3 regions of the Rhizobium sp. AAP116 genome follow, and region 1 is predicted to be linked to each of the others. Evidence: predicted binding sites of a transcription regulator. Region 1 holds the regulator's gene; each other region holds the start of a gene.
What was found. Region 1 encodes LexA, which represses DNA repair genes until DNA is damaged. Its sites were predicted from a motif close to TGTTCNNNNTGTGTTCNG; they were not measured.
Positions count from the first base shown of each region.

Region 2: IP85_RS18905 (YifB family Mg chelatase-like AAA ATPase) is a predicted target of LexA. The motif match lies at 2,201-2,218, and genes of this name have one in related genera.
Region 3: IP85_RS21595 (UvrD-helicase domain-containing protein) is a predicted target of LexA. The motif match lies at 910-927, and genes of this name have one in related genera.

Region 1 is NZ_LJIB01000003.1:47,269-56,932, forward strand. It holds gene IP85_RS02315 (peptidylprolyl isomerase) at 1-631, opposite strand, end outside; gene gltA (citrate synthase) at 852-2,141, opposite strand; gene IP85_RS02325 (ComEC/Rec2 family competence protein) at 2,503-4,875, shown strand; gene lexA (transcriptional repressor LexA) at 4,869-5,585, opposite strand; gene IP85_RS02335 (DUF1003 domain-containing protein) at 5,795-6,343, shown strand; gene IP85_RS02340 (VOC family protein) at 6,364-7,257, shown strand; gene kdsA (3-deoxy-8-phosphooctulonate synthase) at 7,254-8,102, shown strand; gene eno (phosphopyruvate hydratase) at 8,317-9,591, shown strand.
Region 2 is NZ_LJIB01000033.1:24,216-33,879, reverse strand. It holds gene IP85_RS18915 (sn-glycerol-3-phosphate import ATP-binding protein UgpC) at 1-1,074, shown strand, start outside; gene gshB (glutathione synthase) at 1,171-2,118, shown strand; gene IP85_RS18905 (YifB family Mg chelatase-like AAA ATPase) at 2,312-3,841, shown strand; gene IP85_RS18900 (HWE histidine kinase domain-containing protein) at 3,899-4,942, opposite strand; gene cysK (cysteine synthase A) at 5,058-6,026, opposite strand; gene IP85_RS18890 (LysE family translocator) at 6,203-6,820, opposite strand; gene IP85_RS18885 (LysE family translocator) at 7,105-7,722, shown strand; gene IP85_RS18880 (NIPSNAP family protein) at 7,726-8,028, opposite strand; gene IP85_RS18875 (DMT family transporter) at 8,030-8,932, opposite strand; gene IP85_RS18870 (Lrp/AsnC family transcriptional regulator) at 9,060-9,497, shown strand; gene IP85_RS18865 (GNAT family N-acetyltransferase) at 9,504-9,664, opposite strand, start outside.
Region 3 is NZ_LJIB01000043.1:316,069-325,732, forward strand. It holds gene IP85_RS21595 (UvrD-helicase domain-containing protein) at 1-867, opposite strand, end outside; gene IP85_RS21600 (efflux RND transporter periplasmic adaptor subunit) at 1,168-2,379, shown strand; gene IP85_RS21605 (efflux RND transporter permease subunit) at 2,376-5,525, shown strand; gene IP85_RS21610 (FAD-linked oxidase C-terminal domain-containing protein) at 5,643-7,052, shown strand; gene IP85_RS21615 (AsmA-like C-terminal region-containing protein) at 7,126-9,664, shown strand, end outside.

The DNA.
Region 1 (9,664 bases):
TCGCATCATCGGGTGCCTTGATGAGCTCGATGTTGGCGTTGGTCAGCAGGATGTAATTGATGTCGCGGTTTTCGTAGCGATAGGCCTTGATCGCGTCGATCAACACCTTCGGCGCAACGAAGCCGTCAGCTGTCGCGTCGACGATCTGGCTGCGGATGGCGACCTTTGAGCGCTCCTCGATATAGTCGTCTTCGCGAAGACCTGCATTGCGCAGCCGCGAGGAGAAGAGCGCACGATCGAAATTTCCGCCAGAGTTCTTGAAGGCCGGATCATCGGCAATCAGCTGCGCCAGGCGGTCCTGAGACAGGCCGAGGTTCATGTCTGCGGCCAACTGGTCCAGCGCAGCACCTGCGGCAAGCTGCGAGAACACCTGGGATTCGATACCGAAGGCGCGCGCCTGTTCGGTCGTGAGCTGCATCCCGAACCGGTTGCTCATGTCCGTCACCTGCCGCTGATAGGCGAAGGCGAAGTCGGCAGACGACACTGACTGGTCACCAACGGCGACGACGGTGTCGGACGTATTGCTGAACAGCGAGGCCGACACACCCCAGACGCCGAAGGAGAGGACGAGCAGGAGAAGCAAGATCTTGGCAAACAGGGTTTGGGAAGCTTTTCTCAAGAAGACGAGCATCGGGACGCATAAACCTCATTGTAAATCTTCGTCCGGGACGAAGCAGGTTGACTTCCTTAGAACAAAGCTCCGGGGAATTGAAGGCATCCGACGGCGAAATGCGCGACCATCACGGGGAGTTTGATTGTTGCCTGCGATCCGGGACGCAATCGGCCCTCGTCAAAACGAAAGAAGGCCGGACAAAGCCGGCCTTCTCGATAGTTCAAGATAGACGAATGTCTCAGCGCTCCGAGAGCGCCTTGTAATCGCGCTTCGGCTCGCCGGTATACAGCTGACGCGGACGGCCGATGCGCTGCTGCGGATCCTCGATCATCTCGTTCCACTGCGCGATCCAGCCGACGGTGCGGGCAAGCGCGAAGAGAACGGTGAACATGGTCGTCGGGAAGCCGAGCGCACGCAGCGTGATGCCCGAATAGAAGTCGACGTTCGGGTAGAGCTTCTTGTCGATGAAGTAGGGGTCGTTGAGCGCGATCTTCTCGAGCTCGAGTGCCACCTTCATCAGCGGATCGTCGGCATGGCCGGTCGCTTCGAGGACCTCGTACATGGTCTTCTGCATGATCTTGGCGCGCGGGTCATAGTTCTTGTAGACCCGGTGGCCGAAGCCCATCAGACGGAACGGATCGTTCTTGTCCTTGGCCTTGGCGATGTATTCCGGAATGCGGTCGACCGAGCCGATTTCCTGCAGCATGTTGAGGGCAGCCTCGTTGGCGCCGCCATGGGCAGGGCCCCAAAGGCACGCGATACCGGCTGCGATGCAGGCGAACGGATTGGCGCCTGAAGAGCCGGCGAGACGCACGGTCGATGTCGAGGCGTTCTGCTCGTGATCGGCATGCAGGATGAAGATGCGGTCCATGGCGCGCGCCAGAACCGGGTTCACCTGATACTCTTCACAAGGCACGGCAAAGCACATGCGAAGGAAGTTCGACGCGTAATCGAGATCGTTCTTCGGGTAAACGAAGGGCTGGCCGACGTGATACTTGTAGGCCATGGCCGCGATCGTCGGCATCTTGGCGATCATGCGCAGCGAGGCGACCATGCGCTGATGCGGATCGGTGATGTCGGTCGAGTCGTGATAGAAGGCGGAGAGCGCGCCGACCGTACCGACCATGACCGCCATCGGATGGGCGTCACGGCGATAGCCGGAGAAGAACTTGCTCATCTGCTCGTGCACCATGGTGTGGTGCGTTACGCGATAGTCGAAGTCCTTCTTCTGCGCAGCCGTCGGCAGTTCGCCGTAGAGCAGCAGGTAGCAGACCTCGAGGAAGTCGCCCTTTTCAGCAAGCTGTTCGATCGGGTAGCCGCGATGCAGCAGCGTGCCTTCGTCGCCGTCGATATAGGTGATCTTGGATTCGCAGGATGCCGTGGACGTAAAGCCCGGATCGTAGGTGAACGTACCCGTGTGCTTGTAAAGGGCGCCGATGTCGATGACATCTGGGCCGATCGTGCCGGCCTTGACGCTCAGGTCGACCGTCTTGTCACCGAGTTTCAAAGAAGCGCTTTTGTCCGTCATGCTGATCCTCCGGAATTGGCGGGAAGGCGTCTTGAAAAAGCCGCCATCGGTTAAGCGTGTGATGTAGCTATATGATACCGAAGTTAATGCCAAGCTATCCAAAGGGCAAATTGTGCGTCGCGAAAACAGCAACAATCGAACCGAACGGTTCTAATCGTTTGAAGCCGGGACAGGCGGCGAAAACCCGATTCGTTGCACGCATTGATTGCTGACGGTTTTCGCTTATTTTGTCTGCAGATGGGGTAGATCCGGCCGGGTGTGGCTGATGGGGGAAGTAGCGGAAATACAGGGGGAAGGGCACCTCCGGTCCGGTGGTATACCGGGCCGGCGAGACTTGCCTCGACCACTCGAAAAACGCGCAATGCCCGGTTTGACGACGATCGGCCGTGCTGTCGCCGCTCGCGCTGTTTTGCACCGCATTCTCAGGCAGGTTCGACAGTACGTCTCAGACGAAAGTCGGCACGGGCATTTTTTCCTCTTCGTGCCTGTCTGGCTCGGCGCGGGTGCTGCAATCTGGTTTTCCGTCGGGCAACCACCGCCGGCTATCGTCCTCGGACTGCTCCTTGCTTGCCTGGCTTTTGCACTTTTGCGGGCGATGCGCGACACCGTGGCGCATGTGGTCCTGTGGAGTTTGTGCCTGATCCTTCTCGGCATGCTGATGGCCGAATGGGAGACACGGCGAGCGTCCACCGTGATCCTCGATCAGCCGCTCGTCACCACGGTCACCGGGGTCGTCGAGCGACGGGAGCAGGGGGCGGGCGGTGAATGGCGTTACGTGTTACGCGTAATCCAGACCGCAGAGCCGAGCATTCGCCGGTCGCCGGGACGCGTGTCCCTCCTTGCCCGAAGCAAGCATGTGCCAGCTGCCATCGGCGAGCAATTGAGCGGCCGCGCCCGTCTGTCACCACCGTCAGGTCCGGCTTTGCCGGGATTGAACGACTTTAGCTTCCAAAGCTACTTCGCCGGCATCGGCGCTGTCGGCTTCTTCCTCGGTCCGCCCCAGGCCAAAAACTCCGCTTCATGGGAGGAAAAGGGTCTGTGGGCGCGCTTCGACGCGGCCCTGTTCTCGCTCCGGGATCGCATCTCAAGTCGCATTCGCAGCATCCTGCCCGGAGATCCTGGCGCCTTCGCCGCTGCGATCATTACCGGCGAACGCCGATCGATGTCGGAAGAGGCGACGGAGGCCCTGCGCGTCTCGGGCCTCGCCCATATCACCGCGATCTCGGGTCTCAACATGGCGCTTGCCGCCGGTATCTTCTTCGTCGGATTGCGAGGGCTTCTGAGCCTCATGCCGACTTTTGCGCATCGCTTTCCGGTAAAGAAGATCGCGGCCGCCGGCGCGCTTTTGGCGACGACCGGCTATGTGCTCATTTCCGGCTACCAGGTCTCGGCGCTGCGGGCTTATCTGATGACGGCGGTCATGCTCGGCGCCGTCCTCTTCGACCGCCCGGCGGTCAGCCTCCACAATCTCGCGCTTGCGGCAACCGCGATCCTCGCGGTCCAGCCCTCGACCGTCATGGGGCCGAGTTTCCAGATGTCTTTCGCGGCGACTGCAGCCCTGATTGCCGGTTACGCCGGGTGGCGGGCGCGACCGCGCGCGATCCTGCCTAGGGCCCGATCGCTTGCCATGCGGATTGTGGCCGGGTTTGCCATTTTCGTCGGTGGTACACTGGCGACCTCCTTCATCGGCGGGGTCTCGACCGCAGTCTTTGCCATCAGCCATTTCCACCGGCTGTCGACCCATGGACTGGAGGCAAACCTCGCCGCCATGCCGCTGATCTCGCTGATCGTGATGCCGTCCGGCTTCATTGCCATGCTGCTCATGCCATTTGGCCTCGACGCGCCGTTCTTCTGGATCATGGGCCAGGGCCTGGAAATGGTGCTCATTGTCGCTCACACCGTCTCCGGCTGGGGCGGCGGTTACGTCTTCCCGCGTCTGCCGGCATGGTTCATGCCCGGCGCAATCGCCGGCATGCTCTTGCTGATGCTACTCAGAACCCCGATCAGGCATGTCGGCACGGCTCTCATCGTCGCAACGCTCGCTGCTGCCTTCCTTGCTCCACGACCCCCGGGTGGCGAACTGATGATCAGCGAGGACGCTCGGTTGGTCGCGATTCGGGTCGCAAATGACGACACGTTCATCATTGCAATCAACCGAGCCCGCCCGCCTGCCTTCATCTTCGATCAATGGCGACCCGTGCTCGGCATCGATGAACCAAGGCGCCCGGTGATGCTCGAGACCGCCCCCCTGCCGCCAGCGCCAGAATGGCGTAATGGCCAAACACTGTCGGAGGAGCAGCGCAAACTCGCAGAGGCTGTATTTGATAGCCTACTCAAGGCCGCCGGGAGAGAACAGTTCACCTGCGTAAAGCAGGCCTGTGCCATCAGACTGGAGAACGGCAACACGCTGCTGACGCTGGAACGCCCGGACCTCATCGGCGCAGCCTGCGACCGCGCTGATATCGTGGTTCTGTCGGCGCGCACGCGCGCCAAAACCTGCCGCTCTGGCGCGCTCCTGATTTCCGAGGCGAGCCAGCGCGCAACCGGCTCCCTCGAGGTCGCGGGCCTAGCCACCACCTCACAAGCCATGACGGTCAGGTCAGCGCTCGACGGACCCTCCAGACCCTGGACGGCGCACCGTCTCTACGACTGGCGCAGCGGCCTTTCCGATAACACGCATGAATTTGCGGGTCCGACTAGGAACGTCCGACCGAGGCCGGAGCCCGATCAGTGATAGCGGCGAATGAGGCCCACCAGCTTGCCCTGGATCTTGACGCGATCCGGCGGGAAGATGCGGGTTTCGTAGGCCGGATTGGCGGCCTCCAGCGCAATCGATGCGCCGCGGCGGCGGAAGCGTTTGAGTGTCGCCTCCTCGTCGTCGACGAGCGCCACGATGATGTCACCGGGATTGGCGTTCGAGGCATTGCGGATGATAACCGTATCGCCGTCAAGAATACCGGCCTCGATCATCGAATCGCCCTTGACCTCAAGCGCGTAGTGATCGCCCGCGCCGATCATCTCCGCCGGTACCGTGATGTCGTGAGTGTTGTTCTGAATGGCTGAAATCGGCACACCGGCTGCGATTCGGCCCATGACCGGAACCGAGACGGACGAGCCGTTGTCTTCGACCGGCGGCTTTGTCAGTGCTGGCGCCGGCGGCGTCTTGCCGAGACTGCCCTCGATCACGCTCGGCGCAAAGCCGCGGCGCGGCTGGATGCTTGGCGAATAGGCTTCCGGAAGCTTGATGACCTCCAGTGCACGAGCCCGGTTCGGCAAGCGTCGGATGAAGCCGCGTTCCTCGAGCGCCGTGATCAGGCGATGGATCCCGGATTTCGATGCGAGGTCCAGCGCATCCTTCATCTCGTCGAAGGACGGCGGGACACCCGATTCCTTCATCCGTTCATGGATGAAGAGAAGCAGTTCCTGTTGCTTGCGCGTCAGCATATGCGGTGCCCCCGAGGTGAAACAAATACAGAACAGACACTATATGTTCCAGTTGTGTTCCGCAAGGGGATAAATTTTTGTGAAGAGCCAGTGATAAAATGCGATAGCCGCGGACAAAGGTCTTGAAACTGTCGGATTTTGGCGTGTTGCAGGGGAGAGTGCAGATCCGCCCCCACACATCAGGCAAACCGCCCTCAAGGATGCTGTAAATGCTGAAGGATATCGAGAAGCTCGTTCTGGGGAAGTCGTCATCCGATCTTTCGTCAGCAGAGCAGAAGGTGCTGAAGCGGGCGCGCGAGCGACGCACGGTGTCGACCAATGCCGGCGAGGACTTTCTGGCTCATGCCACGTTCGGCCAGCGGGTCGCTGATGACATCGCACGGGTCGGTGGTTCCTGGGGTTTCATCATCGGCTTCATGCTGTTTTTGGTCGCCTGGGTCATCCTCAATACGGTGATTCTGGCAACAGGTGCGCTCGATCCTTATCCGTTCATCTTCCTGAACCTGCTCTTGTCGATGCTCGCCGCCATCCAGGCACCCATCATCATGATGAGCCAGAACCGCCAGACCGAGCGGGATCGCTTCATGGCGGCGAAAGACTACGAGATCAATCTCAAGGCAGAGATCGAGGTATTGGCCTTGCACCACAAGATCGACGAGGAGGTGGTGAAAGAGCTGCGCGAGGCGCGCCAGGAGATTTATGCGCTGCGCCAGGCGATCGAGACCCTTTCAAGCAAGGCGCACAATTCTCAAAACTGAAGAATTAATCGAGAGCAAACATGTCCAATCCCATTTCCTCAGCCCGCGCCATCGATCATCTCGTCCTGCCGGTCTTCGAGCTCGAAACCGCCCGCGACAGGCTCGGGCGTCTCGGCTTTACCGTTGCGGCGGATGCCCGCCACCCGTTCGGCACGGAGAATGCCTGTGTGTTCTTCGCTGACGACACCTATCTGGAACCGCTGGCGGTCGGCAGCCGAGAGGACTGTCTGGAAGCAGCGCGCATGGGCAATGTCTTTGTCGCTCGCGATCAGGCCTTTCGCTTTCGACGAGGCGAGGGCCTCTCCGCCATTGTCGTGAAGACGCACGACGCGTTGGCTGACGATTCGCAGTATCGCCAAGACGGCATGAGCGCCGGCCCTGTGCTTGATTTCGCGCGCCAGTTTCGTTTTCCGGATGGGCGGACCGCGGAGGGTTCGTTCCGCCTCGCCTTTGCCGCAGACCTGCGCGCGCCTGATTTCTTCGCCTTCGCCTGTCAGCGCATCAATCCTCTCCCGACCGATCGGGGTCCTCTGCTCGTACATGCCAATGGCGCAGCAGGGATTCGAAGCGTGGTGCTGGTCGAAGAGAACCCGAGCGACTTCCAATATCTGCTGGAAATGGTCCTCGACCAGCGCGATGTCACGGCCCATTCCTTCGGCCTCTCCATCCAGGCCGCCCATACGTCCGTCGATGTCCTGACGCCGGAGGGTTTCCGGCTTCACTTCGGACAGGACGTGGCGGTGTCGGAACGGGGGCTCGTCGGGGCAGCCGTGGTTTTCGCGGTTGATGATCTCGGCGTGACAGAAGCCTGCCTCGCTGCTAAGGGCGTCACCTATCAAAAAACGGGCGCACGCCTCGTCGTCGCGCCGGAAGAGGGGCAGGGTGTTACCTTTGCCTTCGAGGAGTTGAAATGAGCGTGTCCCCCAATTCGGAAGTCATCGTTGGCGAAGGCCCGGCCAAGGCCGTCTTCTCCCAGAAGGGCCGTTTTGCCTTGATCGCTGGTCCCTGCCAGATGGAAAGCCGCGACCATGCCTTCATGATCGCCGGCCAGCTCGTCGAGCTCTGCCGCGAACTCGGGCTCGGTCTCGTTTACAAGTCATCCTTCGACAAGGCGAACCGCACCTCGCTGTCTGCTGAGCGCGGCATTGGCCTGGAAACGGCGATGGAAGTCTTCGCCGACATCAAGAAGGAATTCGGCGTTCCGGTCCTGACCGACATCCACACGGAAGAGCAATGCGCCGCCGTTGCCCCGACTGTTGATATCCTGCAGATCCCGGCCTTCCTCTGCCGCCAGACAGACCTGCTGGTGGCTGCGGCGAAGACCGGTCGGGCGATCAACGTCAAGAAGGGCCAGTTCCTGGCGCCCTGGGACATGAAGAACGTCCTGAACAAGATCACCGGTTCCGGCAATCCGAACGTCCTGCTCTGCGAGCGTGGTGCCTCCTTCGGCTACAACACGCTGGTCTCCGACATGCGCTCGCTGCCGATCATGGCGGCCATGGGCGCACCTGTCGTGTTCGACGCCACCCATTCGGTCCAGCAGCCGGGCGGGCAGGGTGGGTCCTCTGGTGGCCAGCGGGAATTCGTCGAAACGCTGGCTCGTGCAGCTGTTGCCGTCGGTGTCGGTGGCCTCTTCATCGAGACTCATCAGGATCCGGACAACGCACCGTCAGATGGCCCGAACATGGTCAAGATCACGGACATGCGTCGTCTGCTCGAAAAACTCATCGCCTTCGACGACATCGCCAAGGCATCCTGATCGTCCTATCGCGGCGCTTCAATCGGTTGAACCGGAAGCGCCGCAGGTCATCGCCGTTTAAATCGATTAGATTTCGTTCGTTTCGGCTCTGATCCGTCATTGTATTTTCCCGATCATCGGATAAGAGAGGATGACTCAACGGGCGGGTCCGCTGGCTTCTGGCTTGCGATCGGCCTACCGAGCCTTGTCCAATTTCCGTCTACAGGGAGCGAACATGACCGCCATCACCGACATCATCGGCCGCGAGATCCTCGACAGCCGTGGCAACCCGACCGTCGAGGTCGACGTCTATCTCGAAGATGGCAGCATGGGCCGCGCTGCGGTTCCCTCGGGCGCATCGACCGGCGCGCATGAAGCCGTCGAGCTGCGTGACGGTGGTTCGCGCTATCTCGGCAAGGGCGTCGAAAAGGCGGTCGAAGCCGTGAACGGCGAGATCTATGATGCGATCGGCGGTCACGATGCCGAGAACCAGATCCAGATCGACAACCTGATGATCCAGCTCGATGGCACGCCGAACAAGGCGCGCCTCGGCGCCAATGCCATCCTCGGCGTCTCGCTCGCCGTCGCCAAGGCTGCAGCCCAGTCCTCTGGCCTGCCGCTCTACCGTTACGTCGGCGGCCCGAACGCCCATGTCCTGCCGGTTCCGATGATGAACATCATCAATGGCGGCGCGCATGCTGACAACCCGATCGACTTCCAGGAATTCATGATCGTTCCTGTCGGTGCCGACAGCATCCGCGACGCCGTTCGCATGGGTTCGGAAGTCTTCCACACGCTGAAGAAGCAGCTCGCTGCCGACGGCCACAACACGAATGTCGGTGATGAAGGCGGTTTTGCGCCGGGTCTCGCCTCCGCGCCTGCCGCCCTCGACTTTATCATGAAGTCGATCGAGAAGGCCGGCTATCGTCCGGGCGAAGACATGCACATCGCGCTCGACTGTGCCTCGACCGAATTCTTCAAGGACGGCAAGTATGTGCTGGAAGGTGAAGGCCGCACGCTTGAGCCGGAAGCCATGGCCGAATACCTCGCCGAGCTGGCTGCCAAGTACCCGATCTTCTCGATCGAAGACGGTATGGCCGAAGACGACTGGGACGGCTGGAAGGCGCTCACCGACAAGGTCGGCAAGAAGATCCAGCTCGTCGGCGACGATCTCTTCGTCACCAATTCGGCCCGCCTGCGCGACGGCATCAAGATGGGCGTGGCCAACTCCATCCTGGTCAAGGTCAACCAGATCGGTTCGCTGTCGGAAACCCTCGACGCCGTTTCGACCGCGCACCGCGCCGCATACACGGCCGTGATGTCGCACCGCTCGGGCGAAACCGAGGACTCGACGATTGCCGATCTCGCGGTTGCCACCAACTGCGGCCAGATCAAGACGGGCTCGCTGGCCCGCTCTGACCGTACCGCCAAGTACAACCAGCTGATCCGTATCGAGGAAGAACTCGGACCGCAGGCCGTTTACGCAGGCTCGTCGATCCTGCGCGGCTGATCTCGGTCGAATTCCTTCGAAGCCCGTGCCGGTTCCCCGGCGCGGGCTTTTTCTTTTGCGCTGCGATTAGGGT
Region 2 (9,664 bases), on a different contig from region 1:
GACAAGGGCGGTGCCAAGGCTGTCGATACCGTCGATATCCAGATCGAGGACGGCGAGTTCATCGTGCTCGTCGGCCCCTCGGGCTGCGGCAAGTCCACGCTGCTGCGCATGGTGGCAGGGCTTGAGGAAATCTCGCAAGGCACGATCTCGATCGGCGACCGCGTGGTCAACGAAGTCGAGCCGGCAGACCGTGACATCGCAATGGTCTTCCAGAACTATGCGCTCTATCCGCATATGACCGTCTACGATAATCTCGCTTACGGCCTGAAGAACCGCGGCACGCCGAAAACGGAAATCGCCGCCCGCGTCGCAGAAGCCGCCAAGATGCTGGAGATCGAGAAATATCTCGACCGCAAGCCGAGGGCGCTCTCTGGTGGCCAGCGCCAGCGCGTCGCCATGGGCCGCGCCATCGTCCGCAAGCCGGCTGTCTTCCTCTTCGACGAGCCGCTGTCGAACCTCGACGCCAAGCTGCGCGTCACCATGCGCGGCGAAATCCGCAAGCTGCAGAAGCGGCTGAAGACCACCGCGATCTACGTCACCCACGACCAGCTGGAAGCCATGACGCTCGCTGATCGCCTGGTGGTCCTGAATGGCGGTCGCATCGAGCAGATCGGCACGCCGCTTGAGGTCTACAATCGCCCGGCCTCCACCTTTGTCGCAAGCTTCATCGGCTCGCCGGCCATGAACCTCGTCGATGCCCGCATCGAAGGCGGACAGCTTCACTTCGCGGATATCGCGCTTCCCGTGGACGGCGCCTGGTCGGAAGGCCCGGTCCGTCTTGGAATGCGCGCCGAGGATCTCGTTCTGACCCATGAGAACGATGATCAGTTTTCGCTCGCCATCGACTATGTCGAGGAACTCGGCGCCCAGCGTCTGGTCCATGGTCTGGTCGCAGGTCAGCCGATGACTGCGGTCATCGCCTCGCATGTCGAGTTGAGCGAGCGGCTTCCGCTGCGCATTTCCCCGTCCAAGCTGCATGTGTTCTCCGTCGATACGGGGCGCCGGCTGGACGCAGGTATGCCGCCTTCGGATGCGCAGCCGGTCGCGCAGGAGGCCGAGCGGGTCTTCGCCTGAGCGCTTCACCATCGCTTCAGCAAAATTCAAGGTCGGCGGCGTTGCCTTCGCGCGGCGCGCCGCCTAAATCTGCTGGGCAATCGCAGGGGATAGCTCATGGCCAATATCACAAACGTCGCCATCCAGATGGACCACGTATCCACGATCAACATCGCGGGCGATAGCACCTTCGCCATGAGCATCGAGGCCCAGAACCGCGGCTACAAGCTCTTCCATTACACGCCGGACCGGCTCTCGATGCGCGACGGCAAGGTCTTTGCAACCGTCGAGCCCATGGAACTGCGCGACGTCAAGGGCGACCACTACACCCTCGGCGCGCCTGAGCGTGTCGACCTCTCGACCATGGATGTGATCCTGCTGCGGCAGGATCCGCCCTTCGACATGGCCTATATCACCTCGACCCATCTGCTCGAGCGCATCCATCCGAAGACGCTCGTCGTCAACGACCCGGCCTGGGTGCGCAATTCGCCGGAAAAGATCTTCGTTACCGAATTCGCCGACCTGATGCCGCCCACCCTGATCACCAAGGATCCGGCCGAGATTGCCCGGTTCCGTGAGGAGCAGGGCGACATCATCCTGAAGCCGCTCTACGGCAATGGTGGCGCCGGCGTCTTCCACTCGACCCGCGACGATCGCAACTTCTCCTCGCTGATGGAAATGTTCGGCCAGATGTTCCGCGAACCCTTTATCGCGCAAGGCTACCTGCCGGCGGTGCGCAAGGGCGACAAGCGCATCATCCTGGTCGATGGCGAGCCCGTCGGCGCAATCAATCGCGTTCCTGCCGAACATGATGCCCGCTCCAACATGCATGCGGGCGGCAGACCGGAACCGACCGAACTGACCGCGCGCGAGCGGGAAATCTGCGCCCGCATCGGCCCCGCTCTGCGTGAGCGTGGCTTCCTGCTTGTCGGCATCGATGTCATCGGCGACTACATGACCGAGATCAACGTAACGTCACCGACTGGCATCCGCGAGGTGAAGAAATTCGGTGGCGCCGATATCGCAGCACTCCTCTGGGATGCCATCGAGCGCAAGCGGGCCTAACCGACTGAATCCTCTTTGGAAGTTCGAGGCTTGTGCCAGTTGTTCAACTGGATGCAACCTGAAACCTATCTGAAGATGCGGGTGTTCCGCAAATGTTCTTGCGCACTCCCTCGTCTTATGCGAGATTGTTCTCGTCGCCACACGCAATATGAAGTTGCAGCGGTGACTTCAGGTCGATCGACGAGGGCGGGCAATGGTAGCGCGTGTCAGTACGGTTGCATTCCAGGGCATCGAGGGTGTGCCCGTCGAAGTTCAGGTCATGGTCGCGCCCGGCAAGACGGGCATGCAGATCGTCGGTCTGCCGGACAAGGCGGTGGCCGAAAGCCGCGAACGGGTCCAGGCGGCCTTGCATGCGTCGGGACTGGCGCTTCCCGCCAAGCGGGTGACGGTCAATCTCGCGCCAGCCGATTTGCCGAAAGAGGGCTCTCACTTTGATTTGCCGATCGCCCTCGGCCTGATGGCGGCGCTCGGCGCCATCCCGGGTGATGCGCTCCAGGGCTTTCTGGTGATCGGCGAACTCAATCTTGACGGCACGATCGCCTCGATCGCTGGGGCTTTGCCGGCCGCGATCAGCGCCAACGCAATGGACAAAGGCCTGATCTGCCCGGCCGACAGTGGTGCCGAGGCCGCCTGGGCCGGCAGCGAGATCGATATACTCGCCCCGCGCAGCCTGATCGCGCTGGCCAATCATTTCAGGGGCACGCAGGTGCTCTCCCGGCCGGAACCATCGATCCGGGCGCCCGCGGCCAACCTGCCGGATCTCGCCGACATCAAGGGCCAGGAAAGCGCCAAGCGCGCGCTGGAGGTCGCCGCCGCCGGCGGACACAATCTGCTCTTCGTCGGCCCGCCCGGCTCGGGCAAGTCGATGCTCGCTGCCCGCCTGCCGTCGATCCTGCCGCCGCTCTCTGCGGCAGAACTGCTCGAAGTCTCGATGATCCATTCGATCGCGGGGCAGCTTTCGGGCGGCAAGCTCTCCGATCGCCGGCCATTCCGCACGCCGCATCACTCCGCCACCATGGCAGCTCTGGTCGGCGGCGGGTTGAAGGCCAAGCCCGGCGAGGCGTCGCTTGCCCATCATGGCATTCTCTTCCTCGACGAACTGCCGGAATTCGCGCCGCCGGTGCTCGATGCGCTCCGCCAGCCGCTCGAGACCGGCGAATGCATCATCGCCCGCGCCAACCACCGGGTCTCCTACCCCTCCGACTTTCAGCTGGTGGCGGCCATGAACCCCTGCCGTTGCGGCATGGCGGGCGAGCCTGGCCATGTCTGCGCGCGCGGCATCCGCTGCCAGACCGAATACCAGGGCCGTATCTCGGGTCCGCTGATGGACCGCATCGACATCCGCATCGATGTTCCCGCCGTCTCGGCCACGGACATGATCCGGCCCCGTGCGGCCGAAAGCAGTGCGGAGGTCGCAAAACGTGTGGCCTCGGCCCGCGCCCGTCAGCGAGATCGTTTCGAGCGTCTGGGCCTTCCGTTCAGCACCAATGCCCGCTGCTCGACGGCCCTGATCGAGACGCTGGCCGAGCCAGATGCCTCGGGGCTGCAATTGTTGCGCGATGCTGCCGAAAAATTCCGGTTTTCGGCGCGCGGCTATCACCGGGTGCTGAAGGTGGCGCGGACCCTCGCCGATCTCGATGGGGTGGAAACCCTGGGGCGGATTCACCTGGCCGAGGCGATTTCTTACCGCATCGCCTCCGAGCGGCTGGCAGCGGCCGCGTGACTGGCGGCCTGTAGGAGGAAGGGATAGGAGGAACGGGGCAGGAAGAGGAAGAGTGGATCAGGCCGGCACGGCCGTCGGGCGGAGCATGTCGACGGGAAGCGTGAGGCGCACCTCGGCTCCGGTCTCCGGATAGGCGATCTCCGTGTGGCCGCGCACGCCAGCGATGACGCGTTTCATGAGGGTCGAGCCGAAACCGCCCGATCCCGGCTGTGGCGTAAGGGGTGGCGGACCGCCGCTTTCGCTCCAGCGCATCACGAGTTGCTCGGTTCCGTCTTGGTCGGTCTCGATGTCCCAGATCAGGGATACCTGGCCATGGCCGACACTGAGGGCGCCGTATTTTGCGGCATTGGTGCCGAGCTCATGCAGGATCAGACTGAGCACGACGACGGTCTGGCCGCCGATCGGGACGCGCGGACCATGCGCTGTGAAGCGGGGTGTGCCGACGATAGCGAAGGGTTCGAGCGCCTGGAAGACGACGCTTTGCAGCGAGGCGTCCTCGCCTTCGCGAAGCCCCCGCAGCAGGAGGTTGGAGCGGCCGAGCGCAGTCAGTCGGTCGCGCAGCCGTGCGGCCAGCTCGTCGGCGCTTGAGGCATTCTTAAGGGAAAGGCTGATGATCGCATTGATGGTGGCGAAGATGTTCTTGAGGCGATGGTCCAGTTCCTGGGCCATGACCTCCTGTTGTTCGGCCAGCCGCTGAACCTCCTCGCGTGTGCCGATCTCCTGACGATAGGCCTGTTTCATCATGTAGATCAGCGTCAGGTCGGTGGCGACGACGAAAAGGTAGAGCCCCATGGCGAGCAAGGTGCCAAGCGAGAAGTCGAAGCGCCCTGGGCTGATGAAGAAGTACCAGGCCGCAAGGCCGGAGAGCGTGGCGACGATCAGGCCCTGCCGGACGCCGAAGACAAAACCGCAGATGATCACTGCGGGAAAGAAGGTGAGGAACGGGAAGCCTGCGGGTAGCACGGGGTCGAACCAGGCGCGGATCGCCAGTGCCATTGCGAAGACGATGAGGCTCGCGACATAGGTCGCGATCAAGCTGCTTGTCGACAGTCGCTCTTGAACGGAGGCAAACGCAGGCAGGCGGTGAAGTAATGCACGCATGGGGGCCCTTCAGGACTGCAGTCGACCTGTTGTGAGCTACTCTAGCCGGGGAATGGGGCGGCTGCAATCGACGGGTGAGGAGGCGCCGGCGGTTGCCCGGCGCCCCTTCGGTGGCTTACTCGCCGAGACCGGCAAAGAGCGCAGTCGACAGATAGCGCTCGGCAAAGGACGGAATGATGACGACGATCGTCTTGCCGGCATTTTCTTCACGCTGGCCAAGCTTGATCGCTGCCGTCAGCGCGGCGCCCGAAGAGATGCCAACCGGTACGCCCTCGAGGCGAGCAACGAGACGTGCATGCTCGAAGGCTTCGTCATTGGTCACGGTGACGACCTCGTCATAGACATGGGTGTCGAGGATGGCGGGCGCAAAGCCCGCGCCGATCCCTTGGATCTTGTGCGGGCCGGGATTGCCACCCGAGAGAACCGGGCTGTCGGCCGGCTCGACGGCGACGACCTTGATCTCGGGCTTGCGGCTCTTCAGCACCTGGCCGGTGCCGGTAATGGTGCCGCCTGTGCCGATGCCGGAGACGAGGAAGTCGATCTGGCCGTCGGTGTCGTTCCAGATTTCCTCGGCTGTCGTCTTGCGATGGATTTCCGGATTGGCGGGGTTCTCGAACTGCTGCGGGATAATCGAGTCCTGCGTCGTCTCGGCCAGTTCCTGTGCCTTGGCAATGGCGCCCTTCATGCCCTTTGCGCCCTCGGTCAGGACGAGTTCGGCGCCGAGCAGGGCCAGCATCTTGCGGCGCTCGATCGACATGGTCTCCGGCATGGTGAGGATCAGGCGATAACCCTTTGCCGCTGCCGCAAAGGCGAGCGCAATGCCGGTATTGCCGGAGGTCGGCTCGATGAGAACCGTCTTGCCGGGCACGATCCTGCCCTGGGCTTCCAGGCTCTCGATCATGGCAACGCCGATACGATCCTTGACGGAGGCGATCGGGTTGAAGAATTCGAGCTTGGCGAGCAGATGCGCCTTCACGCCCTTTTCCTTGGCGAGCTTGTCGAGCCTGACGATCGGGGTGTCGCCGATCGTCTCGGTGATCGAGCCATAGACGCGTCCGCGGCCGGGTTTCTTCTGCTCAGTCATCGGTGTCTCCCTTGTGATTTGGTTGGCGCAAGCTTACGCCCGCCGACCCGTCCTTGCCAGCATAGCCATGCCGCGGCGAGCTTGATCCGTGGAAAAATCTGCTCCGTGGGCCCGGTCGCATTCGTCTCCTGGTGAGAAAAGCGCCTGCCGCCTGTTTGTTTCATGCCGCGTGCCGATCAGGCCGCGCGCGCCGTGATATAGGCGGCGGTGCCGGCAAGGATGCTGGCAGCACTTCGGTTCAGGACTTTCAGCGCTTCCGGACGCTTCATGAGCCCGCGCGCCTGGGCCGCGAGCAGGATATAGGGCAGAAGCACCGCCATCAGCACGACGAAGGTCAGGCCGACGAGCAGGATGTAGTCGGCAAGTCCGATCGCCTCGAGCGGGATCAGCGTCGGGACAAGAGCGACGTAGAACAGCATGGTCTTCGGATTGCCCAGCGTCACCAGAAGGCCTGAGAGGAAGGACATGGACGGGCGCATGGCGCGCTCTGCCTTGATGTCCTGCGGCAAAAGACCTGATGTCCAGAGTTTCCAGGCGACATAGACGAGGTAGGCGGCACCCAGGAATTTCAGGATCAGGAAGGGCGTCACGAAGGTTTTCGCCAAGACGGACAGCCCGAGGATGACGGCGGTCAGATAGACGAGATCGCCGAGGATGAGCCCGAGCCCCATGAAGAAGGTCGGGCGAAATCCGGACCCCAGCGCCCGCGCGACGATGGCGGTCATGCCGGGTCCCGGGATGGCGGCGGCAATGAACAGCGCGCCGCAATAGGCGATGATGGTCGTCAGTGTCATGGAGGTCCTCCGCTCGCACTCAGTTCTATTGATTTTAAGAGCAATGGGAAAGCGCCTGGATTACGGCTCTTGCGCAAGATCCACGGCGATAGACGCGGCACAAACCCTGGCGCCGGATGTCGCCTGCGACATCGTTGGCGTGGCCGTACCATGACGGCCGCCGTCGTCGCGATCGTGCGTTTCCGGCGGACTTGTCTCGATGACACGATCTCGTTTGCGGTCGCTGGCGGACACGCATAATCCTGTAGGACCTCTCGGAGAACGCGCCTGTGCCCAGCCTCCCCATGCTTTTCGCCTTTGCCCTGATCTGCCTGGGCATGGTGCTGACACCGGGGCCGAACATGATCTATCTCGTCTCGCGCTCGATCTGTCAGGGGCCGATGGCGGGCCTCGTTTCGCTGGCGGGAGTGGCCCTCGGCTTCGTCGTTTATGTGCTGCTGACGGCGCTTGGGCTCACGGTCCTGCTGTTTGCAGTCCCCTTTGCCTATGACCTGCTCAAATTTGCCGGTGCTCTCTATCTGGCCTGGCTGGCCTGGCAGGCGCTGAAGCCCGGCGGCCGCTCGCCCTTCCAGGTCCGCGACCTGCCCGCCGACAGCAATCGAAAGCTCTTCCTGATGGGCTTCGTCACCAGCCTGCTGAACCCGAAAGTCGCCGTGCTCTATCTCTCGCTGCTGCCGCAATTCATCGATCCCGCTGGTGGCAGCGTGTTGATCCAGTCCCTGGCGCTCGGCTTCACCCAGGTGGTGATCAGCGTCACGGTCAATGGTTTGATCGCGCTCTCTGCCGGCTCCATCGCCCTCTTCCTGGCCGGTCGCCCCCTCTGGATGGTCATCCAGCGCTGGCTCATGGGCACGGTGCTCGCGGCTCTCGCCATCCGCATGGTCACGGAAGCGCAGCGTTGACGATCAGAACATCGGCCGCATGAAGCTGCGTGCGTAACGCAGGATGCAACGGGTCTCCTCGGCATAGGCGAAGGCCGCCTGGCACTCGGCATCTGCCGCCATCGCCGCGCGGTAGGCCTCATAGGTCGCGAGCGACGGAAAGCTGAACAGCGCGAGCGCGATGTCGTTTGCCCCTTCATGCGGCAGGAAATAGCCGTGGTGCTTGCCGCCGAGCCGATTGACCAGCGGGATCCAGAGGGCCGCATAATGCTCGAACTCCTTGAGCTTGTAGGGATCGATCTCATAACGCAGGCTGCAGGTGATCATGTCAGGCCTTTCGGGTTCCGGGCAGAAGATGTCGTGGCGTGAGGTTGAGGGTTGTACCCACGGCGGCAAGCAGGATCGCCGCGCCGCCCAGCGCCTGTCCGGGCGTCAGCACATGGCCATAGGCCAGGATATCCACCAGGATGGCGACGACAGGGTAGAGGAAGGAGAGCGTGCCCGTCAGCACGACCGGGAGCTTCTGGATCGCCGAATAGAGGAAGGCATACATCACCCCGGTGTGCACAACCCCTATGGTCGCCACCATGGCCCAGCTCTGCGGCGAGTTCGGCAGGGCATTGAAATCGGCGAGGGGCGCAAGGATGACGATACCGGTAAGAACCTGGACAAGGGCGATGACATAAGGCGACGTGCTGCGCAGCCGCCGGGTAACAAAGGCGGCCACCGCATAGCAAAAGGCGGCCGCAAGCGCGAGCAGGATGCCTGTGAGATATCCCTGGCCCGCATGACCGCTGAGGGATGTTCCGCTCACTGTCATCGCCAGCATTCCGGCGAAGGCCAGGCCCATCCAGCCGAGTTTGGCGGCGCCCACGCGCTCCCCGAGGAACAGCGCTCCGAGGCCGACGAGCATAAAGGGCTGAAAATTGTAGACGATCGTCGTGACAGAGATCGAGGCCAGCGGATAGGCCGAAAACAGCAGCAGCCAGTTCATCACCAGCGCCACACCGCCACCGGCCGCGATCAGGATACGCCTCGCATCGAGGCTAGACCCGGAAAAGGCCCTCAGGTGAAAGCAGAGCAAGGCGAGAACCGGAGCGCCGATCAGGCAGCGGAAGAAGACCACGTTGTAGGGGCTTTGGCCCGATTGCAGCACGAACCAGCCGATCGTGCCGGACATGACCATCGCAAAGGTCATGTCTAAGATTCCGCGCTTCGTAACATGGTTCATGGTCGATCTCCGAGTTTTCCGCAGTCTATGCCTGGAAAGTCGGGATTTCCTTTGCGCAAATTAGGTGTAGTCTCGCATCTGCGGAATTATGCGCAGGAGATCGGCGATGAATCCTAATTTTCCTCAAGTGCCGGATACGGCAGACCGCAAAATCGTTGACGCCCTCGCGCACGATGCTCGGCTGTCGCTGAAAGAACTGGCAGCACGCGCCGGTCTTTCGTCACCCGCCTGTTCCGAGCGTCTGCGCCGTCTGGAAGAGCGTGGCGTTCTCTTAGGCTATGCCGCAGACGTGTCTCTCGATGCTCTCGGCTATCCGTTGCAGGCCATCATGCGCGTGCGTCCGCTGCCGGGCATGCTGCATATCGTCGAGAAGATCATTCTGGAAACGCCAGAGATCATCGAGTGTGACAAGATTACCGGTGACGACTGCTTTGTGTGCCGCGTGGCCGTGCGCAACATGGCCGATCTCGACCGGGTCCACGACCGGATCACCGAGAAGGCGCAGACCAATACCGCAATGGTCAAGTCCACGCCCCTCAAGCGACGTCTGCCGCCGGTCCTGTGATAAGCACTAGAAATCAGCCATCGGTGACAACATGCTGGGAGTCGGGATGTCGGATGGCTGAAGCCCTCTGACCATCAGGGCGCAGGATCCGTCGTACACTCTGGCGTTCCCGCTCCATTCGAGACGGTCTGTCGGGAAGAATACCTCGATGCGGTCGTGCGGAACAC
Region 3 (9,664 bases), on a different contig from region 1:
CTGGGCGAGCAACCTGAGCCACATATACTGGGCGGTGTTGGTGTCCTGATACTCGTCGACCAGCACGTATTTGAAGCGCTGGTGGTATTCCTTCAGGACATCAGGGTTCGCCTTGAACATGCGGATCGGATGCAGGAGCAGGTCGCCGAAATCGCAGGCATTCAGGGTCTTCAGACGGTTCTGATAGGCGATATAGAGCTCGCGGCCCTTGCCGTTGGCGAAGGCGCGGGCGTCGCCCTCGGGAATCTGGCTTGGGTCGAGACCCTTGTTCTTCCAGCCGTCGATCATCTGGGCAAATTGCTTGGCCGGCCAGCGCTTGTCGTCCAAACCTTCAGCCTGGATGATCTGCTTGATCAGACGCACGACATCATCGGTATCCAGGATGGTGAAGTCGGAGCGTAGGTCAACCAGTTCAGCGTGGCGGCGCAAGAGCTTGACGCCGATCGAGTGGAAGGTGCCGAGCCAGGGCATGCCTTCGACGGCGCCGCCGACAAGATGGCCGATACGCTCCTTCATCTCGCGGGCAGCCTTGTTGGTGAAGGTCACCGCCAGGATCTGGCTCGGGAAGGCCTTGCCGGTTGCCAGGATATGGGCAATGCGGGTGGTGAGCACGCGGGTCTTGCCGGTGCCGGCGCCTGCGAGCACGAGTACCGGACCATCGACGGTTTCGACGGCTTCACGCTGTTCCGGGTTCAGGCCGGAGAGATAATCGGGCGCACGAGCCTGATCACGGGCAGCCATAGCGCGGGCCGCAATGCCAAGGCCACCGGCAGCAGGAGCGCCAGAAGTGGGGGCAGGGGACGCGGCAGGCTTGCGCGGTGCGGGTTCTTCGTCGAAGAAGGGAATGTCGTCGAAACCGTTACTCATGCGGCTCAATGTAGTGATTCGGGTCGGAAAGGCCAGTGACGGCGTTCTGGTTTTATTCCTTGCGCCGTGTTGCGCACGGATTTCGGCAGGCTTTAGGCTTTAGGCTTTAGGCTTTAGGCTGTGGGATGTGCTAGGCTCCCGTCCGTACGGTTTCGCCCGGCATGCAGGGGTTGCGGGATCACGGCGGCGTGAAAAGACGCGAGATTACAAATCAGTAAGCTTGACGTTCTGGCATTGCCACTGACTGTTTGCGCCCGATACTTAACCGCTGACATTCCGTTTTACATTTTGGAGCCTTGCATGCCGGTTTGGAAGCAACTCGCCATCAGTTTCGCCGTTCTTTTCGTCGGTCTCTGTTCCCTCGTCTATTTTTCACCCGGAGCGGGGCAGGCGCTCGTTTCAATGGGGGTGCCCGCTTCGGCCGTGGCGCTCGTGTCGGGCACGGCAGAAGGTGAAGGGCAGGGACAGCGGGGCCAGGGGCAGGGCGGGCAGCAGGCGCAGTCCGGTGGACAGGGGCAGGGCCAAGGAAGCCGGCGTGGTGGCGGCAATCAGGCCATTCTCGTGGCTACACAGCCAGTCGCCATGGGTGTCGTCAACGACCGCCTGAGCGCCATCGGCGACGGGGAGGCGATCGAGGCGGTGACTGTCATGCCGCAGGCGTCCGGAACCCTCGACGAGATCCTCGTGTCTTCCGGCCAGAAGGTCAGCAAGGGTGACCTCATCGCCCGGCTCGATCGTGAGGAGCAGGTCATCCTGCGCGATCAGGCGGCCGTTGCGCTTCGCAGTGCGAAGGAGAAGGCCGAATCCTACCGCAATCTCCAGAGCTTCTCGCGGCTCGACGTGCTCGACGCGCAAATTGCCGAAGAACAGGCGCAGCTGCAATTGACCACCGCCGAACTCAACCTGAAGCGCCGCGACATCGTGGCGCCGATCGATGGTGTGATCGGTATCGTTGGCGTCAGTGTCGGCGACAATGTCACGAATACGACAGCCATCGTCTCTCTCGACAATCGCAGCCAGCTGCTCGTCGATTTCTGGGCTCCCGAACGTTTCGTCGCGGCCGTGCGGCCGGGCATGCCGGTCGAAGCCAAGTCCGACTCGCGTCCAGGCCAGGTTTTCCAAGGCACGGTCGAAGCGGTCGATAGCCGCGTGGATCAGGCGAGCCGCACGATCCGCATTCGCGCCAAGATCGACAATCCCGACGATGTGCTGCGCGCCGGCATGTCGTTTGCTGTTGCGATGCGGTTTCCCGGTGACAGCTATGCGGCCGTAAACCCGCTCGCGGTGCAATGGGACGGTGAGGGCTCCTTCGTCTGGCAAATTGTCGACAACAAGTCCGTGAAGACGCGCGTGACGATCGTGCAGCGCAATTCTGACCAAATCCTCGTCGAAGCACCGCTCAAGGAAGGCGACGTGGTCGCCGTCGAAGGGCTCCAGCGTGTGCGTGAGGGTGGGACCGTCGAAATTGCCGGCGAAACCCGCGCCGATGCCGAGGAGGTTGCTGTTCGATGAGCGCGAGTGAGAACGGTTCCGAACAGTCCGGGCGCAGCTTTACCGCCCTTTTCGTGCGCCGCCCGGTTCTGGCGGCGGTGCTGAATACACTGCTTGTCGTTGCAGGTCTGGCTGCCCTTGCCGGCATCGAAATCCGCGAATTGCCTGACGTCGACCAGCCTGTCATCACGGTCAGCACGGACTATGATGGTGCTTCCGCGCAGACCATGGACCAGGAGGTGACGCGCATCATCGAGGGCGCAGTCGCCCGGGTCAGCGGCCTCAAATCCATGTCGTCGCGCTCCCAGTTCGGCGAGAGCCGTACGACGCTGGAGTTCAGCGACAATGTCGACTTGGCAGTCGCCGCAAACGACGTGCGCGATGCGCTCGGTCGGGTGCGCAACCAGTTGCCCGACGACACGGACGAACCGCGCATCGTCAAGGCGGACGCTGATTCGCAGCCGATCATGCGGCTTGCCGTGACCTCCACCACGCTCTCGATGGAAGACCTGACGCTGCTGGTGGACAACGAGATCTCGGACCGGCTGGCAGCCGTCGAGGGCGTCGCCGACGTCCAGATCTATGGTGATCAGGAAAAGGTTTTCCGCATTGACGTCAACCAGGCGGCACTCGCCAGCCGAGGCTTGAGTGTGGCCAGCCTTGCATCCGCATTGCAGAATTCCTCGCTCGACGTTCCCGCCGGTTCGCTCGAATCACAGACGCAGGACATCGTTGTGCGGGCGACCGCCAGCCTCGCCACCGTCGACGATTTCGAGAATGTGTTGATCGGTGAGCGCGTGCGGTTGCGCGACGTGGCGACCGTGACGCTCGGGCCCGACGATGGTTCGACCTCGCTGCGTTCCAATGGTGTGCAGGGTGTCGGTCTCGGCATTATCCGTCAGGCGCAGTCCAACACGCTGAACATCTCCGCCGGCGTCCATGGTGCCGTCGAGGGCATGGCGAGCGCCCTGCCGGAGGGTACGCGGGTAATCGTCACGAGCGACGATGCGGTCTTCATTCAGGGCGCTCTGCACGAGGTTGAGATCGCGCTCGGGCTCTCCGCCGTGATCGTGCTTGTGGTCCTCTTTCTGTTCCTGCGCGACTGGCGCGCGACGTTGATCCCGGCGCTCACCATGCCCGTCGCTCTGATCGGCACGCTGGCTGCGATCTATATGGTCGGCTTCTCGATCAACATTCTCACACTGCTCGCAATCGTTCTCGCGACCGGCCTCGTCGTGGACGACGCGATCGTCGTTCTCGAAAACATCGTCCGCCGCCGGGCTGAGGGCATGGGGCCGCGCGCGGCTGCAGTGCTCGGAACACAGGAAGTTTTCTTTGCGGTCCTTGCGACCACGGCCACACTCGCTGCAGTCTTCGTGCCTTTGTCCTTCCTGCCGGGCCAGCTCGGTGGTCTCTTCCGCGAATTCGGCTTCGTGCTGGCCTTTGCGGTTCTGCTCTCGTCGGTCACGGCGCTTACCTTGTGTCCGATGATGGCATCGCGCATGCTCAAACGGGAAGCCGATGACGACCGGGGATTGCTCGGTGCGTTCGGCAAGCGCTTTGCCGGCTTCTATGGCCAAACGCTTCGGGCCTGCCTTTCAAATCCGTTGATCGTCTGCGTCGTTGCTGCGGTGTTCTCCGGCGCCGCCTACCTCGCGTTTACGTCAATCCAGAGCGAGATCACGCCCCGCGAAGACCGCTCGGTTGTGCTGATGCGGCTTTCCACCCCGCAGGGGTCGAGCCTTGCCTATACGCGTGATCAGGTGCAGCGGGTGGAGGAGAACCTGAAGCCGCTCCGTGACAGCGGGGAGATTGTCAGCATATTCTCGATCTCCGGTCAGGGCTCATCCAACAGCGCCTTCATGGTGATAACGCTGGCACCCTGGTCGGAGCGTGAACGCAGTCAGAACCAGATCGTTCAGGACGTCAACGCCGCCGCCGCTCTGGTGCCGGCGCTGCGTGGCAATGTGTTCCAGACCAACAGCCTCAGAATCCGTGGTGCCGGCAGCGGCCTGCAGATGGCGGTCGTTGGTTCGAACCATGAAACGCTGACGGCATCGGCACTGCAGATCGTCGAGCAGTTGCGTGACCGTCCGGAGTTCCAGACACCGCGTCTCGACAATGAGCCGACCCAGGCACAGATCTCGGTGACGATCGACCGCGAACGGGCCTCCGATCTTGGCATAGATATCGGCGCCATCGGCACGTCGTTGCAGGCGCTGCTCGAGGGACGTTCGGTCACCGATGTCTTTGTCGATGGTAATTCGATCCCGGTTCGCCTTGTGTCGAGCACGCAGCCGATCAATGACCCGACGGATCTGGAAAACATCTTCCTCACTACATCCGACGGTCGCGTCGTTCCGATGTCGACGATTGCCTCGCTCCAGGAGAATGCCGTCTCGCCGACGCTGAACAGAGATCAGCAGCTCGCCTCGGTGTCCTTCTCGGCAGGCCTCGGCGACGGCGTTGCGCTCGGAGATGCTGTCGAGATGGTGACACAGATTGCGCAGCCTTTGCTGCCGCCAGGCTCGCGCCTGATCCCGCTGTCCGAAGCGGCGACGCTGGAGGAGAACAGCTATGGCATGGCGCTGACCTTCGGCTTCGCGATCGCGATCATTTTCCTGGTGCTCGCCGCGCAGTTCGAAAGCGTTGTGTCTTCGCTGATCATCATGGCGACGGTGCCGCTCGGGCTTGCCTGTGCCGTCTTTGCGCTTGTTGTCACTGGCTCGACGCTGAACGTCTATAGTCAGATCGGCCTTGTGCTACTCGTTGGCGTCATGGCGAAAAACGGCATCCTGATCGTCGAATTTGCCAACCAGTTGCGTGACAGGGGGCTATCCGTTCGCGAGGCGATCGAAACGGCCTGCACCATCCGTCTTCGTCCCGTGATGATGACGATGATTGCAACCGTGCTCGGTGGCGTGCCGCTGGTGCTGGCGCAGGGCGCCGGTGCGGAGGCGCGCATCGCGCTCGGTTGGGTGATCGTCGGCGGTCTCGGCTTTGCGACCCTCGTGACGCTCTACATCACGCCGGTCGCCTATCTCCTGCTTGCCCGCTTCTCCAAGCCGCATGCCCAGGAAGAGGCGCGCCTGAAGACGGAACTCGAGGATGCCACGCTGAAGATCGCCAATGATCGCGGCGTGCCGCCGAGGGTTGCGGCCGAGTAACAGGAAGAGCGTGCCTGTGCGGCTGTCTGACGACTGGACAATCTCCGAGCCCTATCCCATAGCAGGGACGCACCGATTTCCCGGTGCGTCCCAAGGCTATTATTCGGGAGGTCGCGGATGGCCCGCAAGGATGTGATCGACGGCAAACGCAATGAAGAAGGCATCGCTCTGGCCTTGCCGCTCCTCAAGCAGCGTTTCGGGGAGCGCTTCCAGACAGGTCAGTCGTTTCGCGACCAGCACAGCCACACCACCACCTATCTGCCGTCACAACGACCGGATGGGGTCGTCTTCGCCGAAAGCAGCGAGGATGTTCGAGAGGTCGTGCGGATCTGCGCCACGCATCGCGTGCCGGTCGTGCCCTTCGGCACGGGCTCCTCTCTGGAGGGGCAGGTGAACGCACCTTGCGGCGGCATATCGATCGATTTCAGCCGCATGAACCGGATCCTCGCGGTCAATGCCGAAGATTTGGACTGCACGGTCGAGCCGGGCGTGACGCGTGAGGATCTCAACACCTATCTGCGCGACACCGGTCTCTTCTTCCCCATCGATCCGGGCGCGAATGCGTCGCTCGGCGGCATGGCTGCAACGCGTGCATCCGGTACCAATGCGGTGCGTTATGGCACGATGAAGGACAATGTGCTGGCGCTGACGGTGGTGACGGCCGATGGTGAGGAGATCCGCACCGCGCAGCGGGCCCGCAAGTCCTCGGCCGGCTATGATCTGACGCGGCTGTTCGTCGGTTCGGAAGGCACGCTCGGGGTGATCACCTCGGTTACGCTCAGGCTCCAAGGCATTCCGGCGAAGATCAGCGGCGGTGTCGTGGCTTTCCCGACGCTCGAAGACGCCTGCAATGCCGTGATCATGACGATCCAGATGGGCATCCCCGTGGCGCGCATCGAACTCCTGGACGAGATGCAGATCCGCGCCTGCAACGCTTATTCGAAGCTTTCCTATGCCGAGCGTCCGACCTTGTTCGTCGAGTTCCATGGCACGGAAGAGACGGTGGCGCTCCAGGCCGAACAGTTCGGCGAGATCGCGGCCGAGTTCGGCGGTGGAGAATTTGCCTATACCGCCAATGCGGAAGAGCGAAATCAGCTTTGGAAGGCGCGCCACAATGCCTATTGGGCAAGCCGGGCACTGGCGCCGGAACTTTCGGCCCTGTCGACGGATGTTTGCGTGCCGATTTCGCGTCTCGCGGAATGCGTGACCGCGACGCAGGCTGATATTCGCGAACATGGCTTTCTGGCCCCGATTGTCGGTCATGCCGGAGATGGCAATTTCCACGTCCTGCTGTTGTTCAACGACAAGGACGCCGCTGATGTCGAGAACGCCGAAGCCTTTCTGGAGCGGCTGAACGGGCGGGCGCTTGCCATGGAAGGCACCTGCACCGGCGAACATGGGGTCGGACAGGGCAAGATCAGCTATCTGGAGCAGGAACTGGCCTCCGCACTGCCGGCGATGCGCGCCGTCAAGGCTGGGCTCGATCCTGACAATATCTTCAATCCCGGCAAGATCTTTCGGCTGTGACTGCAAGAGCTTGCGGGTTGCCCCTGCGGTGAATTGCGTTACCTTCGGGCCGTAATCAAGGGAGTAGCATTCGGTGCTCGGACGCATACTGGTAACGCTTGGCGGCCTGCTCGTGGTTGCGCTTTTTGCAGCGCTGCTTGCGCCGTTGTTCGTCGATTGGACCAATTTCCGCCGTGACTTCGAGGATCAGGCGAGCCAGTTGCTCGGCAAGAAGGTCGTGGTCAATGGCGAGGTTTCGGCACGGCTCCTACCGTTCCCGTCCGTCACCATGGAGGATGTCACTGTCGGGACCGACGTGGACGGTACGCCGCTCGTCAGGATCGCCCGCTTCTCGCTCGATGCGGAACTCGCGCCCTTCCTGTCTGGCGAGGCGCGCATCTTCGACATGCGCATCGAGGAGCCGAAGGCGCGTATCCGGCTTTTGCCTGATGGGACGCTTGACTGGTTGCGCGGCAGCAGACCCAGCATTCCGGCGCGCACGGTCGTTCTGGAGAAGGTCTCCGTCACCGGCGGTAGTGTCGAGTTCATCGACGAGCAGTCGGGGCGCAATCGCATGCTCACCGAGTTGGACGCTGCTCTTTCGGCGCGAACGCTTGCGGGCCCCTGGTCGGTCGAGGGCAGGGCCGTATTGGACGGAGAAGCGGCGCAGTTCGGTCTGACGACCTCGGAAGTCTCAGGCGTTGCCCTGCCGCTTCGTCTGCGGATCGAACCTGAAGCGCGTCCCTTCGACCTGATGCTCGAAGGCGAACTGGCGCTGGAAGAGGGAAAGCCGCAGTATGCAGGAAGCTTCTCGTCCACCTGGAAAGTCGCGACACCGGCTGAGGCGCTGGAGCCGGGGCAGACACCTGTGCCTGCACCGCGGATGCGGGGCGAGTTCAAGCTTGCCAATGACAGCATCACGGTTCCGAGCTACCGCCTTGAACTCGGCGAGGTCGTCGACCCTTATGTGATCTCGGGCGAAGCCAAGCTCGACACCGGTGCCAATCCGGAGTTCCTGCTGACGGCCGAGGGCCAGCAGGTCGACGTCAACAGGCTGGCGGCCGATGGCAGCCGGGCCAAGACCTCGCGCAATGGCAGCGTGTCCGTCCAGCAGCGCCTGGCGCTCTTGCTCGCCAGCGCTGCAGAGATCCCGATCCCCAAGGTTCCGGGACGTGCCACGCTGCGCCTGCCGGCGATTGTCGCGGGCGATACCGTGTTTCGCGACCTGCAGCTCGACGTCCGCCCCGCAGGCAACGGCTGGGCCGTGGAAAAGGCCGTCGGCCTTTTGCCGGGCCGCACTCAGGTCGAGGCGAGCGGCCGGCTGACGCTCGTTGGCACGCCATCTTTCGAAGGTAATCTCCTGATCGCATCAACCCAGCCGTCAGGCCTCGCCACTTGGATTGCGGGGCGCGTCGATCCGTCGATCCGAGGCCTTTCCTCGGCCGGATTTTCGGCCTCGGTCAATCTGACGCCCGAACTGCAACGGTTCGAAAACCTGGAGCTTGCGATCGGCGCGGAGCCTCTGAAGGGAAGGATCGAGCGAGAATCGCCCATCGGTCAAGCGGCGAGCCTCTCCATCGATCTGACGGGAGACGGTCTTGATCTCGATGCGGCTCGGGCGATCGTCGCCCTGGTCGTTGGCGAGGATGCCGAACAGCGGCTGCTCGCCGAACGGGTCGCGACCCGTCTGAAGCTCGGCACCCTGCGCGCGTTCGGTGTCAGCGCGGAAGATGTCGAAGCGATCGCCACCTACGAGGCGGGGCAGCTTTCGATCGAGCGGTTCAATCTGGGTAGCGTTGCGGGCAGCGCGATCCGGGTGAGCGGTGCGCTGAGAGAGACAGAGACTACTCCAGTAGGTGAAGCGGAGATCGGTTTCGTCTCTGACGACCCAGGCCCGTTCCTTGCACTGCTGCGGGAACGCCTGCCGGCCAACGCTCTCGTCGATCGCTTGGCCCAGAGCGCGCAATGGTATGCCGACACTGACGTCAAGGGCAGGTTGCAGGTGACGGAGGCGGGTGCCATGACGCTCGGCCTGACTGGCCGCGTCAACCAGACAGCGCTTGCCGCGACAGCCGAGGCTGACGAGATCTCTGCGTTTTTGGGCGGCGGGCAACGCAGTGTAGAAATCCGGCTGGAGAACGAAGAGGCACAGGTCCTGCTCGGGCAGGCAGGTTTTGATCCGCTGCCTTGGACCACCGGTGAAGGTGGTGTCTTGACCTTGACGGTGAATGCCGCAGGTGAAGGCAATGCCGATGCCGTCGTCAGTTTTGCCGGGCCTGTCACCACGCTCGAGGCAACGGCGCAGCTGACGGCTATGGACACGCCTGGCATGCTGGATGGCAAGTGGGATTTGCAGCTCGATAGCCAGGACATCGGCCCCTATCTGATGGCGCTTGGTCTCAGCCTTCCCGACGCGGCAACCGGTCTGCCGCTCAAAGGAGAGACGCAATTCTCGCTTGGCGATGATCAGCTTGCGATCGAAAGCATGACGGGGACGATCGGTGGACAAACGGTCGAGGCTGAGGGGCAGGTGAACCTGACGGGATCCGTTCCGTCGATTGCCGGCACCGTGAGCCTCGATCAACTCGATCTCGACTGGCTTGCGGCGACCATGATCGGCCCGCTCACGGATC